Regions from separate parts of the Pseudomonas sp. CH61 genome, predicted to be linked through region 3. Evidence: riboswitches for the same ligand, from Rfam matches in the RefSeq annotation. Region 3 holds a riboswitch; each other region holds the start of a gene.

Region 1 (3,839 bases), 1.0 Mb from region 3:
ACGTTTTTCGTCCAGTGGTGATTCAGCGTACCGCCGGGCAAATCGACAACCTTGATTGGCTGTGACTTGATCTCGGTCGCGCCGGGTTCGTAGTTGAAGCGCAGCAGGCGATCGGTATCGGCGACGTACAGGTCATTGCCAACCAGCGTCATACCGAACGGCGAGTTGAGGTTCTGCAGGAACACCGTGCGGGTTTCTGCGACACCATCATGATCGGCGTCACGCAGCAAGGTGATGCGGTTCGGACTCGGCACGCCCGCGCCAGCCTTGCCCATGACCTTTTTCATCACCCAGCCACGAATGCCGCTGCTGTCATCCGGTTTTGGCGGGGCATTGGTTTCCGCTACCAGCACATCGCCATTGGGCAAGACATAGAGCCAGCGCGGATGGTCGAGGCCTTCCGCGAATGCAGCGACTTGCGTGCCAGTCGCTGCCGTCGGTTTAGCGCCCTCCGGCCAGCCGATCGCCGGGGCAATGTTCACCGTCGGAATCAGGGTCTTGTTTGGTTCAGGCAATTTCGGTGACGGGCCGGTGCCGTCGGAGACTTGCAGGCTGGAGGTCTCACCGCAGGCGGCGAGCCCTCCGGCGAAGGCGATGACAAAAACGAGCTGGGGCTTGCGCATTGCTGATCTTCCCTATGAATGCATTCCTAATCATAGAGGAGGGCGCAAGCCCGATGGTTCAACTGCTCAGCCGCGGGCTTCCTTGAACAGCACGGCGATGCCCGGGTGATAATTGCCGGCTTCGCTGCGCAACTTGCGGTAGGCGTAAGGGAAATACCAGGCGACCGCGCAGGTGTGTTCCTTTTGCAGGTCGTCGACCATGTCCTGCAACTCTTCGGGGCTGGCGCTGTGCTGGGCTTTTTGCGGCGCGACAAACAGGCAGCCGAGCTTGAGATCGCTGGCATAGCTGATGCGTTTGGCGTCGTTGGTGATGTCCAGCAGGGCTTGAGTCAGATTCAGGTTGGTAACCTTTGGCCAGCGCTGGGTGGCCTGGATAAAGGCGCGGTCTTCGGCGCTGGCCAGAAACAGATCGGCGCGAGCGTTGCGCTCGCCTTCTTCGTTCTGCTTGCGCGTGGCAGTTTCGTTCAAGGTAACCAGCTCAGCCATCCAGGCTGCGGCCGAGAGCAGTCCGAGATTGGCTTTCTCGTCATGCCAGTAAGGCGTGTCGCTGTCGCCGCGCACCGCGTTGTAGCGGTCGATACAGTCAAACCAGCGTTCAAGCACCGGGCGCAGGAATTCCAGGCGCGGGTTGCTGATGATCATGCCTTGCATCGTCATCATCCTTTATTGTTGTAGTGGGCTTTTCGGAAAAAGCATGGCTCTTTGATATCATTTGTATCAGTGTGGCACAAGATTGGCGGCAGAGAATTGATCAGCGGCAGTTATTCGCCCGATGGCCGCCTCTTTAATTGACGCTCCACCCCCAACCCTCTAACCTTCGCGGCTTGTTTCAGGTGCTCTGTGACCTGCGTCGACAGAGTGAAACAGGGAAGCCGGTGAGGGTTGTCTTCAAGCGAAGAACCACCACGATCCCGGCGCTGCCCCCGCAACGGTAAATGAGTAAAAACTGCGCCTTGAGCCACTGCCTCGAAAGAAGCGGGAAGGCGCGCAGTCAGGCGAAACGCCGCTCATGAGCCCGGAGACCGGCCTGATCCATCCAGCGGCATCACGGTGGGCGATGCCAGGCTTTTTGCCGTCTATTCTTGTGCCTGCCCGCCGTTATCCAGCCTCAACGGAGAGCTCCCCCATGACTGATTCCCCCGAGCGCGACGAACGCCATCTGGCGCGTATGCAGCGCAAAAAAGCCGTGATCGACGAACGCATCGCCAACTCACCCGACGAGTGCGGTCTGGTGCTGGTGCTGACCGGCAATGGCAAAGGCAAAAGCAGCTCGGCGTTCGGCATGCTCGCCCGCGCCATGGGCCACGGCATGCAGTGCGGTGTGGTGCAGTTCATCAAGGGCCGCAATAGCACCGGCGAAGAGCTGTTTTTCCGCCGCTTCCCTGAGCAGGTTCGCTTCCACGTGATGGGCGAGGGCTTCACCTGGGAAACCCAGGATCGTCAGCGCGACATCGCCGCTGCCGAAGCCGCGTGGGCGGTTTCCCGTGAGCTGCTGCGCGATCCGTCGATCGGTCTGGTGGTGCTCGACGAACTGAACATCGCCCTCAAACACGGCTACCTCGATCTCGATCAGGTGCTCAGCGATTTGCAGGCGCGTCCGCCGATGCAGCACGTGATCGTCACCGGTCGCGCGGCCAAGCAGGAAATGATCGAAATGGGCGACACCGTGACTGAAATGGGCATGCTCAAACACGCCTTCCAGGCCGGCATCAAAGCGCAGAAAGGCGTCGAACTTTGAATCAACCACGTCACTGCCCGGCGGTCCTCATTGCCGCGCCGGCCTCCGGTCAGGGCAAGACCACCGTCACCGCCGCACTGGCCCGTTTGCATCGCAATCAGGGACGCAAAGTGCGCGTGTTCAAATGCGGCCCGGACTTTCTCGACCCGATGATTCTCGAGCGCGCCAGCGGTGCGCCGGTGTATCAATTGGACATGTGGATGGTCGGCGAGCAGGAAAGTCGTCGTCTGTTATGGGAAGCCGCTGCCGAGGCGGATCTGATTCTGATTGAAGGCGTGATGGGCCTGTTCGATGGCACGCCGTCCAGTGCTGATCTCGCGCGGCATTTTGGTGTACCGGTGCTCGGAGTTATCGACGGCACGGCGATGGCGCAGACCTTTGGTGCGCTGGCGCTCGGCTTGGCCAAGTATCAGCCGGATCTGCCGTTTGCCGGTGTGTTGGCCAACCGCGTTGGCACTTTGCGTCATGCGCAATTGCTCGAAGGCAGTCTCACGGAAGGTTTGCGCTGGTACGGCGCATTGTCCCGCGAGACCGGCATCGAATTGCCGAGCCGCCATCTCGGTCTGGTCCAGGCCAGTGAACTGAATGATCTGGATGTGCGCCTCGACGCCGCCGCCGATGCATTGGCCAGCAGTTGCGAGGTAGCGCTGCCACCGGCCGTGGAGTTCGCCGCGCCGGACGTCATTGCGGTAGAGCCGCTGCTGAAGAATGTGCGAATCGCCGTCGCCCGTGATGAGGCGTTTGCCTTCACTTATGGCGCGAGTCTGGATCTGCTGCGCGCGATGGGCGCCGAGTTGAGTTTCTTCTCGCCGATTCGTGATTCGCAATTGCCTGAGGCGGACAGCCTGTATTTGCCCGGTGGGTATCCGGAACTGCACCACGTTGCGTTGTCGCAGAACACCGTGATGCTGGAGGCGATTCGTGCGCATCATGCGGCGGGGAAACCGTTGCTCGCTGAATGTGGCGGGATGCTTTATCTGCTGGATTCTTTGACTGACGTTGAAGGCACTCGCGCTGAGTTGGTTGGGCTGCTTAAGGGCGATGCGGTGATGCAGAAGCGTCTGGCGGCACTGGCCCTGCAAGCGGTCGATCTGCCGGAAGGTTCGCTGCGTGGGCACACTTATCATCATTCGCTGACGACTACCGAACTGGCGCCGATTGCACGGGGTTTGAGCCCGAATGGTGGGCGTGGGGCCGAGGCGGTTTATCGGGAAGGGCGGATGACGGCTTCTTATGTGCACTTTTATTTCCCGTCGAATCCGGCGGCTGTCGCTGCACTGTTTGCGCCTGACTCCGAAGTCGCTTTCGCGAGCAGGCTCGCTCCCACAGTTGAAACAGTGGTGACTGAAGCAATGCAATCCCCTGTGGGAGCGAGCCTGCTCGCGAAGAGGCCATGACCAACAACGCATTCTCCGAAGCCGAGCGCCAAGCCGTCTATAAAGCCATCGCCGAACGCCGCGACATGCGCCACTTCACTG
Region 2 (3,839 bases), 760 kb from region 3:
GCCCAGCGTCAGCGCCTGGATACCAAAGGCGCCAATGCCCGTGCCGTCGCCCGAACCGGCGTTCGAGTGGGTGATGATCGTGCCGCCGGAATTGACGTTGACCGTGCCCGTCGGCGACTGCGTCGAGGCATAGATGCCGTTGGCGTTGCTGTGCAGGGTTTCGATACGGTCGCCGCGATAGTTCACCTGAACATTACCCCCGGTCGAGTCGACCCGAATGCCGCCCGCGCCGAAACCGCTGGCGAACAGATCGCCCGAGTAATCGATCAAGACATTGTTGTTTTCGGCGCTGACGATGATCGCGTAAGCCCGGGTGGTGTTGATGTCGCCGAGGACGTTGATATTGCCGCTACCGGTGATCGCGACATCACCGGTGCCGCGCTTGATCACGTAGATCGCCCGCGAACCGGCGGTATTGGCCGTGCTGCCGACGTTGATGGCGGCATTGTTGTCGATGCTGATCGAACCACTGCCGCCGACGTTGTCGTTGGCATAGATGCCGTGCGCGGCGCCGCCCGTCGTCGTGATAGCGCCACTGTTGACGATGGCGATGCTGCCGACCGTGGCAAACGAACGAATGCCGAAACCGTTGAGGCCGCTGGTAGTCAGCGTCCCGCTGTTGGTGAGGCGGGTAATACCATTGCCGCCTTCGGTGAACAGACCAAACGCGTTCATGCCGATGCTTTGAACGTTCGCTGCATTGATCAGTGTGGTGTTGCCATTGACTGCGCGGGTATGCACGCCGGCGTGGTTGCCAATGCCTGCCGTGGGCAACGTTTCATCGCCGATCGGAGACCCGGCCGACAGTGCATCATCGTTGTTGACCAGAATGCTCACGCCACTCCCGACACTAACGTTGGTCTCGCCGCTGCCCGTGGCTTTGCTCCAGATACCGTTGCCGCCGAGCAAGGTGATCTGGCCGCTGCCCTGATGGTTCAGATTGATCGCGCCGCCGCCGCTGGCATTGATGTCGATGCCGTCGTGTTCATTGCCGACCACGGTGTTGAGGATGTTCAGCGTGGTACCGGAACTCACTGAAAACGTCGACGACCCGGCGCTGGCGTTGGTCATTGCCATCGCGTCCAGGCCACTGCCGCCGACATTCACAGTGTTGGTCCCGCCGTTGACGCTAAGGCTAGCGTTGCCAGTGGCGCCGATGACATTGGCAAACACCGCGTTGGCAGCCGTCGGGGGTGTGCTGTCCACCGTGGTGCCACTGAGTGTCAGCGTGGTGTTGGCATTGTTGCCGCGACTGTTCAGCGAGGAGCCGGCGGTGGTGCTGATGGTGGTGCCCGTCTGAGTGCTGATCGACGCATCGACACCGGAGGCAGGCAAGCAGGTTTGCGAGACGTTATAGGCACCCGCCGCCAATGGCCCGCACGCGGCCTGCGCATCTGCGAGCATCAGGGTGTTGGCCATGGCGACCAGTAACGCATTGCGGATGAAATGCGGGGCGTGCCCGCCGTAAGAATGGCCGCTGGCACCTTGCATGAAAACCTCCCTGTTCAGCGTGTCTGGCGTATCCCTCACGCCTGTCGACGCCGCGCGATATTGCGCTGTGATGACCGCTATAGACCTTAGTAGTTATTTCCAAAGTTGGTAATTCGCGGACCAAGAGTCGGCACCGGCAAGTTGACGAACGGTCTGTCGAATGTTCAGATGCCGCCCAGTTTCAGGTGTCCCATGCCGCCGTGCATGGGGTGAAACGGGAAACCGGTACGTTCTTTTCGAACAAGTCCGGTGCTGCCCCCGCAACGGTATGCGCGTGATGCTTTCGATACACCACTGTGGCCAGACGGCCATGGGAAGGTGAAAGCCTCGATACGCGCGAGCCCGGAGACCGGCCTGAAATTTTGTTTGGCAAAATCCTGCGGTGGGCGGGCATGGGCCGGTATTGGCTGTGCGCGATGCCTTCTCCTGCATGCTCTTCTGCGAAGATCCTTTTCGAGAAGACAATGATTCGACCTTTCAACACTTCTGCTCCAACCCTGTTCCTTGGCTGCCTGTTCAGCCCGCTGCTACTGGCCGACGACGCGCCGCTGGAACTCCATCAACAAATCGTTTCTGCACCGTCTGTGGAATCCACCACCGTCGCCGAGATGGCGAAGTTCGGCAGCAAGGTCGAGATCGTCAGCCGCGAACAGATCGAACGTGCCGGCCCCAGCGCCGATGTCAGCCGCGTCATGCAGATGTTCATTCCCGGTCTGTACGTCGCACCGAAAAACGGTCCGTTCGACTACGGCACTTATTCACTGCTGGGCGGGCGCAACGACGACACGTTGATCCTGCTTGACGGCGTACGCCTGAACAATCGCCTGTACGGCGGCCTCTATCTGGACACCCTGCCGGCCAACGCCATCGAGCGCATCGAAGTGCTCAAGGGCGGCCAGAGCCTGTTGTTCGGCACGCAGGCCGTGTCGGGCGTGATCAACATCGTCACCCGCAGCCCGCAATCGCGCAAAGCCTCCGGCGAGGTGAATCTGGGCGTCGACAGTTTCGGCGGCACCACCGAAGACGCCCGCGTCGAGAACATCTTCACGAACGGTTTCGGTGATCTCGGTTTGCTCGCGTACATCAGCCATAACGTTTCTGACGGTTACCAGCCCTATCGCAACCGCGATATGAAAAACGTCAGCGAGAAGAACCGCGCCTACGAGGTCACCACCTTCGGCGGCAAGGCGATTCAGTCGTTTGGCGAGGATGCGCGGCTGGAACTGTTCTACCAATACGCCGACGCCAATCTCGACTTCGCCCGTCCGATCGACAATCACAAGACCACCAACGACCGCGTGCAGCAGATCGCCACAGCAACGTTCGAGCAGAACATCAACGAACGCCTGAGCTACTTCGTCAAAGGCCATATCAACGACTGGGACACCCGCTACACGCGGGTCAACAACGTCGCCGGCGGCGGCACCAAGGTCATCAACCACAACGACTATTGGGGCTTCACCGATTGGGGCGTGCAGGCCGAAGGCAAAGCAGAATTGCCCGGTGGCCATGTGTTGGTGTTCGGTACCGACAACCAATGGTTCAAGGGCCAGGACGATGTGCTGATCATCGACAACGACAAGGCCGAAGCCCATGCGTTCTACACGCAACTGCGCCCGCAGATCGACGCTCTTCCCGACTGGCATCCAAGCATCGGTGTGCGCCACGAAGCCATGAGCGGCGGCGACAGTGCCACGGTCGGCATGCTCACTTCGATGTATGACCTCAATGACAATTGGTCGGTGCGCGGCCAATACGGCAGCGCTTACAAACTGCCGAACGCCGAGCAACTGTTCGTCAACGAGCCGGGCGACGAGATCGGCAACCGCAATCTCAAACCGGAAAAAAGCCGCAACGCTGAACTCGGTGTCGACTACAAAGGCTTTCTGCTCGATCGCGAATTCAGCGCCAGCGTGACCTTGTTCAAACGCAAAATCGACGACCTGATCACCCTCGACGGCATTCAGTGGGTCAACGGTGAAGGCACGATTCAGATGCGCGGTTTCGAGGCCGACGCCAAACTGGCGCTCAACGATCAGTGGAGCCTGCAAGCGGACATGACCCGCAACCTCACCGAATCGCGCACGGGGGCGACGATCAATGACATCCCGAGCTTCTTCGCCCGTTCGCGCGTGGGTTATGAATCGGAAAATCGCCTGTGGGGCATTGGCGGTGCGATCCGCTATATCCGCGATATCAAAAGCTCGAAGCAGGTCGAGTACGGCAATTATTCAGTGGTCGACGCCGACGCTTATCGCTATCTCGACAACGCCCACCAACACCGCGTTAGCCTGCTGGTGGAAAACCTTTTCGACCGCGATTACGTCACCAGCCGTTCGAGCAACGTC
Region 3 (3,839 bases):
TTCCGGCTCCCAGGCTTCGGCGTCGTGGGTGTGCGCAGCCACGCCAGCGGCGTGTTCGTGAACCGCCACCGGCTCGGACTTCTCGAAGGTTTCCGCCTGCAGAATCAGCGGCGAGACCCAAAAGCTTTGCAGCAGGGTGAGGAGCAGGGCGGCCAGCAGACCGGTGAAACCTGCGGTTTGCGCAATACGCTTGATCATGTCGACAGGTCTCAGTGGCACGGGAACGCGGCGCTGTGGCGGGTATCGTGGGCGGCGTTGTGCACCGCTTCGATGTGCGAGAAACCGGCGAAGTAGACCAGGCTGGCACCAAGGATCGACGCGAAGATCGCGGCGCTCAGGCGTTGGCTCAGGGTGGCGGTGCTGGAAATTTTGTCCGTGTTGCTGCCGGTGCTGCTGATGATCGACATGGCGCTTCCCTCTGGAATGTCAGTGGGTGAATCGAGCGCATGAAAACCCCTGCGGGTCGGGCTCGCAGAGGTTCGAACAGCGCCCGCCCACCGCGGGTTTGTTATGTTCAGCGACGCACGAGGTGCGGGCTGTGTGTTGCGGGCCGGTCTCCGGGCTCACGAGGGGTTGGCGTCAGGCCGACCTGCAAGCGTCACCTTCCCATGTCTTGCTGACACAGTGGTTTTGACGCTTCGCTCGCTTACCGTTGCGGGGGCAGCACCGGACTGACATGGGCTTGAGTAAAGCACATGATTCACCGGTTTCCCGTTTCACCCTGTGAAGGGCACCCGTAACAAGTTGTGTAGGAGAGCATGGGTTGGGGATTTTAGTCAATTTTGTGGGGGGGCTTATCCGTTGCTGCGGGTGTTGCTGATTACGGTTCCGCCCTTACGGCGGGTCACTTTTGGCAAACGCCCCAAAAGTAACCAAAAGGTCTTCGCCCTGACGTTCGGCCCGCTCGCTAAAGCTCGGGGTTCCTTCGCTCCGGGATCGATCCGGGCGCAGCGTCTCCGGTTTGCTTCGCTGCACCTACTCCCGCTGTGTTTGGCTGCGCCAAACGGTCGCTGCGCTCCCACCCCCGGATCAATCCCTCCACTCAGCCTGCCGACGGGCTCCAAGATCAAAAGCAGGCGAGCTGACACTCGGCCTATTGAGTGGTGAGGAGCGGGTGTTGGACTTTGGTTTTGTGGTGGATTTGCCCCTCACCCCAGCCCTCTCCCGAGGGAGAGGGAGCCGATTTGTGGGCTTTTCAAAATCTGAGTTCGACTCGGTATTGCACGTCGGCGTAGCTCTCCCAAACACCCCGATCAGTCCCTCTAACCTCATGGATAGGGGCCCGATTTTTTTGCTTTTTTGAGCCTGAGTTCAACGCGGTATTGCACGTCGGCGTAACTCTCCCAAACACCACCGTCAGTCCCCTCTCCCTCCGGGAGAGGGCTAGGGTGAGGGGCTCTTGATCTGGCTCTTGATCTTGCTTCGGCTTTTGATCTTTTGCCCCTTCGGTAGGCCGAGCGTAGGTGTTCATCCGGGGGTTAGGCGCGTAGCGCCGTGCGGCGAAGCCGCATTCATCGAGAGGAGGTGCAGCGAAGCAAACCGTAGGCGATGCCCCCGGATGGACACCGTAGCGAGGGAACACTGAGCCTCAGCGAAGTGCCGTACGCCGGGGCAAAGCCTTTTGCTTACTTTTCGGCGTCTGGAAAAGTGAGTCGCTGTAAGAGCGAAACCGGCAGCGGCGGCACCCGCAGCAACGGATATGCCCCCATAACCAAACCCCAACCCCATTGACCCATAACCACCCGATGCGTAGCCTTGCGCTTTCGAGGTTCTTCGGCCGTTGCCGAAGCTAAGAAGGGAACGCGGTCAATGCCGCGGCTGCCCCCGCAACTGTGAACGGTGAAGTTCGCTGCCACGCCACTGCCAGCTCAACCCATGAGCCCGCGGGAAGGCGCAGCCAACGCCAGGCTCATACCTGAACACCGTCAGCCAGGAGACCTGCCTCGTCACAGATTCTCACTACAACCGGGCGGGGTGATCCGGTGGCGAATGCTTCCGGCGCGCACGCGCGTTGCCGGTTCTCGTCCCGTATGCCCGCCGCTTGCCAAAGGGCATACCGATGAAAACACTGGCCAAACTCCCCGTCACCATCGTCACCGGCTTCCTCGGCTCGGGCAAGACCACACTGCTGCGGCACATGCTCGACAACGCGCAGGGCCGTCGCATCGCGGTGATCGTCAATGAGTTTGGCGAATTGGGCATCGACGGTGAAATCCTCAAGCAGTGCACCATCGGTTGCACCGAAGAAGAAGCCACCGGCCGCGTTTACGAACTGGCCAACGGCTGCCTGTGCTGCACCGTTCAGGAAGAATTCTTCCCGGTGATGCGCGAACTGGTCGCGCGTCGCGGCGATCTCGACCACATCCTCATCGAAACCTCGGGCCTGGCCCTGCCGAAACCACTGGTGCAAGCCTTCCAATGGCCGGAAATCCGCAGCGCCTGCACCGTTGACGCGGTGATCACCGTGGTCGACAGCCCGGCCGTGGCCGCTGGCACCTTTGCCGCGTTCCCGGATCAGGTCGATGCCCAGCGCAAACTCGACCCGAACCTCGACCACGAGTCGCCGCTGCACGAACTGTTCGCCGACCAACTGGCCAGCGCCGACCTCGTCATCCTCAACAAGGCCGACCAGACCAGCCCGGAAGATCTCGCTCGCGTCCGCGCTGAAGTCGCCGAAGAGTTGCCGCCAGCGGTGAAAATCATCGAAGCCAGTAACGGTCGCCTGCCGCTGGACGTGCTGATCGGCCTCGGTGCCGGTTCCGAAGAACACATCGACAGCCGCCACAGCCATCACGATCACCACCATGGTGAAGGCGATGACGATCACGCTGACCACGATCACGACGCCTTCGATTCGATCTCCATCGAACTGCCGCAAGCCGACGAAAGCCTGCTGCTCGACGCCCTGACGCAACTGGTGGTCAAGCACGGCATCCTCCGCGTCAAAGGTTTCGCCGCCATTCCAAACAAACCAATGCGCCTGCTGATCCAGGGCGTGGGCACGCGTTTCGACAAGCATTTCGACCGTCAGTGGGGCGCCGATGAAGCGCGCGTCACGCGTCTGGTGCTGATCGGTCAGCAACTCGACGCCGCCCAACTCGAAGCGCAACTGCGCGCTGCGCTCAGCGTTTAAACCATGCACCTGCTCAGGACCCAGCCCGGCGGATTCGTCTCGGATGACAACATTGCCGACCTTGGACAGACCCCCGCCGAGCTGGTGATCCTGTGCAGCGGCGACTCCAGTCTGGCGCTACTCGCCGAAGCTGCGCAGCAGTTGCCCGAGGATTATCCGAGCCTGCGTCTGGCCAATCCGATGCAGGTGCAGAATCATGCCTCGGTCGATTTGTACGTCGATGAGGTGTTGCGTCACGCCAAGGTGATCCTGATTTCGCTGCACGGCGGCATCGCCTATTGGCGCTATGGCGTCGAACGCTTGGTCGAGTTGGCCGAGCGCGGTGTGCAGGTGATTCTGGTACCGGGCGATGACCGTCCCGATCCGGAGCTCAGCGACTTGAGCACCGTCAATGCCGAGGATCGCGACCGGCTCTGGCAATTCCTGCGTCAGGGCGGTTTGGGCAATGCGCTGGATTTCTTCCGCTGTCTGGCCAGCCGTTGGCTCGCCCGTGATTACGTTTGGGAAGAACCGCAGACCCTGCCGCGCACGGCGATTTACCACCCGAATAAAACCAGCGCCGCACTGAGTGACTGGCAAGCCGAATGGCTGCCGGAAAACCCGGTTGCGGCGGTGCTGTTCTACCGCTCGCATTTGCAAGCGGCGAACACGGCGTTCATTGATGTTTTCTGCCAGCGCTTGCAGGCGGCGGGGTTGAATCCGCTGC
Region 4 (3,839 bases), 220 kb from region 3:
TGAAAATCGGTTCGTGCTCGGGTTATCCAGCGGTGGTGATGGCCAAGGTTGTCGAACTGGCGCGGGAAAATGGCTACGTCGCTGACCATGTCGTCGCCACCGATGAGGTGCCGAATGGCCGGCCCTATCCGGCGCAGGCCTTGGCTAACGTGATTGCTCTGGGCATCGATGACGTGGCCGCGTGCGTCAAGGTTGACGACACCTGGCCGGGGATTCTCGAAGGGCGCAGTGCAGGCATGTGGACGGTGGCGCTGACCTGTTCCGGCAACGCGCTGGGCCTGACCTATGAGCAATACAAGGCATTGCCGTCGGATCGACTGGCGGAAGAACGTGCGCGGATCGGCAAGATGTTCGCGCCTTCGCGCCCGCATTATCTGATCGACACCATCGCCGAGTTGCCTGAAGTGATCGAAGACATCAATGCGCGTCTGGCCCGGGGCGAAACCCCACAAGCCTGCTGAGTAACCCCTACCCCTGATCGTTCCCACGCTCTGCGTGGGAATGCAGCCCGTGACGCTCCGCGTCACTGGACGCGGAGCGTCCCTAGAGGCATTACCACGCGGAGCGTGGGAACGATCAACAGCCAAATCGCGGGCAAAAAAAAGCTGCCAAAACCGGCAGCAAAAACTTTAAGAACACGCGATGTATTGGCCTCAGCATAGACGCCGGATAATGACAGTGTCATGACAGCCCTAAATTCATTGAACCGCCCCTGCCCCGTCATCAGGATGTCATCAAGATCACGGCAGAATCCTCGCAAACCGTCTTGAGCCTCGCGACGGACGCTCTGCAAGGACTCCCATGAAAGACGACGCCTCGCTGTTTGCCGCCATCGACCTGGGTTCGAATGCCTTTCGCCTGATGATCGGCCAGTCGGTGCGCAGCCGCAAAGGCTTGCAGATTCAGGAAGTGAAAACCCTGCGTGAACCGGTGCGCCTCGCTGAAGGTTTTGACGGTGGCGCGCTGGATGCGTTGGCACTGGATCGCGGCTGGCAGGCGTTGGCGCGGTTCGGCAAAAAGCTGCGCGGCTTCGAGGCCGGCCGAGTCCGTGCGGTGGCAACCAGCGCAGTGCGCGAGGCCGACAATGCGCAACTGTTTCTCGCCAGTGCAGAGCGGCATCTGGGCTTTCCCATCGACGTCATTTGCGGCCATGAAGAGGCGCGGCTGGTCTACGCCGGCGTGACCCATGCCTTGCCGAGCGCTGAAGACCTGCGCCTGGTAGTCGACATCGGCGGCGGCTCCACCGAGCTGATCCTCGGCCAAGGCTCACAACCATTGCTCACCGAAAGTATTGCCATCGGCAGCGGCACCTTGAGCACGCGCTTCTTTCGTGGCGGTGACGTGTCTGCCGGCGCGCTACAGGAGGCCGAACGCTTCGCCATCCTGCAGTTTGAAAAGGTTGCCCGGCGCTACCGTGCGCAGGGCTGGCAGCAAACCATCGGTTCGTCCGGCACTGCGCGCATGCTCGCCAAAGTGCTCAAGGCCAATCGCCTCAACGACTTCGGTCAGGACGGCATCACCTATGGCGGGCTGCTGCGCCTGTCGCTGCTTTTGCTGAAAGTGAACAACGTGCAACAGCTCAAGCTCGCCGGTCTGCAACCACACCGCCAGAGCATTCTGCCCGGCGGTCTGGTGTTGATGCTCGCGGCATTCAAAGTGTTCGGCATTGCACAAATGCTGCCCTCCGAACCGGGCCTGCGTCTGGGCGTGTTGCACGGTTTGATGAGCCAACACTGATCCTCGCCACGGCAGATTCGTCTCCCCTTCAGCGGCTCGATCGACTACCATGCCGCCGTCGGTTCCCGAAGGGGACTAATAGGGAATCCGAGGTGCTTGCACAGCATTGATCGGAACTGCCCCCGCAACTGTAGGTGCCGAGCCTGCTCCACGACTGCCACTGGGTAAATCCCGGGAAGGCTGGAGCAAGGCGATGACGCATCAGTCAGGAGACCTGCCGGCACAGTGATTACTAACCGGCGGGGTGTCCGGGAAGGACATCGTGCCGTGCGCGTCTTCGTTGGCTGCCCGGCCTTGCGCTGTTTTCCTGACCGCGTTCGATGGTGTGTTTCCAGACCGTACTCTCCCGCTCCCCGTACGGTTCCCTCGGAGACTGCCCCATGCTGCTGCCCCGCATCGCCACCCTCATCACCGGCCTGACCCTTGGCGCCATGGCGCAGGCGGCCTCGACTGTCTATCCACTGACCGTCGAAAACTGCGGCAGCAGCCTGACCTTCCAGCACGCCCCGACGCGCACCGTGACCATCGGCCAGGCCGGCACGGAAATGCTCTACGCCATGGGCCTGGGCGACAAAGTCGTCGGCACGTCGCTGTGGTTCAACAACGTGCTGGACAAGTACAAGGCGCAGAACGACAAGATCGAGCGTCTGGCTGACAACGAACCGAGTTTCGAATCGGTGATCGGCAAGCGCCCGGAACTGGTCGCCGTGGAGCTGGAATGGATGGTCGGCCCGCAAGGCGCGGTCGGCACCCGCGAGCAATTTCATGAGCTGAAGATTCCGACCTACCTGCTGCCCTCCGATTGCGAAGCCAAGGACAACTTGGTCGGCGCCGACGGTACGCGACTGGCACCGTTTCGCATCGAGACGATTTACAAAAGCGTGAGCCAACTGGCGCAGATCTTTGATGTGCAGGAGCGTGGCCAGCAGCTCAACGACCAACTCAAGGCCAGCCTCGCCAAATCGATTGCCACCGCCCAGGGCAAACGGCTGAAGGATGCCAGCGCGCTGGTCTGGTTTTCCAGCGCCGAAATGGACATCGAGCCGTTCGTGGCCGGACATAAAGGCATTCCTGATTTCATGCTCGACACCCTCGGCGTGCGCAACGTCGTGCAGTCCGATGAAGAGTGGCCAACGGTCGGCTGGGAAACCATCGCCAAAGCCAATCCGACCTTCCTCGTCATCGCGCGCATGGACCGTCAGCGCTTCCCCGCTGACGACTATGAAAAGAAACTCGCCTTCCTGCGCAGCGACCCGGTGACGCGCAATATGGACGCGGTGAAACACAACCGCATCATCATTCTTGACGCCATGGCCATGCAGGCCAGCCTGCGCATGTTCGACGGCATCGAGCAACTGGCCACGGCCATCAACGGCTATGACCTGTCGCAATGAGTGCCAGCCTGATCCGTACGTTGCTGGCCTTGGCGACGCTGTTGATTGCAGTGGTTGCTGGCGTGGCCATTGGTGAGACCTCGATTGAGCCGGGCGTGGTCATGCAAGTGCTGGCGAACAAATTGTGGGGCGCCGGATACGCGCTGGATCCTATCGATGAAGGCATCGTCTGGAACTACCGACTTACCCGCGCACTGGTCGCGGCGGCGTGCGGTGCCGGTCTGGCGACGTGCGGGGTGATTTTGCAGTCGCTGTTGCGCAACCCGTTGGCCGATCCGTATCTGCTGGGGATTTCTGCCGGCGCCTCGACCGGAGCGGTGATGGTGGCGCTGCTCGGGGTTGGCGCAGGGATGATCTCGCTGTCAGTCGGTGCCTTCGCCGGCGCGGTCACGGCGTTCGTGCTGGTGATTCTGCTGGCGCGGGTCAGCGGTTCGGCCAGCGGTACCGGGCAAATCATTCTCGCGGGGATCGCCGGTTCGCAACTGTTCAATGCGCTCACTGCGTTTTTGATCACCCGCTCGGCCAGCTCTGAACAGGCACGCGGGATCATGTTCTGGCTCTTGGGCAATCTCGGCGGCGTGCGCTGGCCGTCGGTGTGGCTGGCGGTGCCGGTGGCCGTGTTGGGACTGGTCGTGTGTCTGTGGCATCGCCGGGCGCTGGATGCGTTTACCTTTGGCGCGGACTCGGCGGCATCCCTCGGCATTCCGG

The links. Region 3 has a riboswitch for cobalamin ahead of cobW (cobalamin biosynthesis protein CobW). Riboswitches for the same ligand answer to the same signal wherever they lie in the genome.
Region 1: linked by a shared signal. The riboswitch ahead of cobO (cob(I)yrinic acid a,c-diamide adenosyltransferase) and the one ahead of cobW (cobalamin biosynthesis protein CobW) in region 3 are both predicted to bind cobalamin.
Region 2: linked by a shared signal. The riboswitch ahead of AC5SEM_RS12865 (TonB-dependent receptor plug domain-containing protein) and the one ahead of cobW (cobalamin biosynthesis protein CobW) in region 3 are both predicted to bind cobalamin.
Region 4: linked by a shared signal. The riboswitch ahead of AC5SEM_RS08485 (ABC transporter substrate-binding protein) and the one ahead of cobW (cobalamin biosynthesis protein CobW) in region 3 are both predicted to bind cobalamin.

Annotation. Positions count from the first base shown of each region.
Region 1 is NZ_CM182098.1:1,103,375-1,107,213, forward strand. Features, by position in the region: gene AC5SEM_RS05015 (PQQ-dependent sugar dehydrogenase) at 1-623, opposite strand, end outside; gene AC5SEM_RS05020 (hypothetical protein) at 690-1,274, opposite strand; cobalamin riboswitch at 1,438-1,668, shown strand; gene cobO (cob(I)yrinic acid a,c-diamide adenosyltransferase) at 1,750-2,361, shown strand; gene AC5SEM_RS05030 (cobyrinic acid a,c-diamide synthase CobB) at 2,358-3,758, shown strand; gene bluB (5,6-dimethylbenzimidazole synthase) at 3,755-3,839, shown strand, end outside.
Region 2 is NZ_CM182098.1:2,876,024-2,879,862, forward strand. Features, by position in the region: gene AC5SEM_RS12860 (autotransporter outer membrane beta-barrel domain-containing protein) at 1-1,491, opposite strand, end outside; cobalamin riboswitch at 1,658-1,863, shown strand; gene AC5SEM_RS12865 (TonB-dependent receptor plug domain-containing protein) at 1,956-3,839, shown strand, end outside.
Region 3 is NZ_CM182098.1:2,119,392-2,123,230, forward strand. Features, by position in the region: gene AC5SEM_RS09530 (CbtA family protein) at 1-198, opposite strand, end outside; gene AC5SEM_RS09535 (CbtB domain-containing protein) at 210-407, opposite strand; cobalamin riboswitch at 532-753, opposite strand; cobalamin riboswitch at 1,750-1,960, shown strand; gene cobW (cobalamin biosynthesis protein CobW) at 2,060-3,133, shown strand; gene cobN (cobaltochelatase subunit CobN) at 3,137-3,839, shown strand, end outside.
Region 4 is NZ_CM182098.1:1,897,399-1,901,237, reverse strand. Features, by position in the region: gene phnX (phosphonoacetaldehyde hydrolase) at 1-461, shown strand, start outside; gene AC5SEM_RS08490 (Ppx/GppA family phosphatase) at 802-1,737, shown strand; cobalamin riboswitch at 1,780-1,973, shown strand; gene AC5SEM_RS08485 (ABC transporter substrate-binding protein) at 2,118-3,131, shown strand; gene AC5SEM_RS08480 (FecCD family ABC transporter permease) at 3,140-3,839, shown strand, end outside.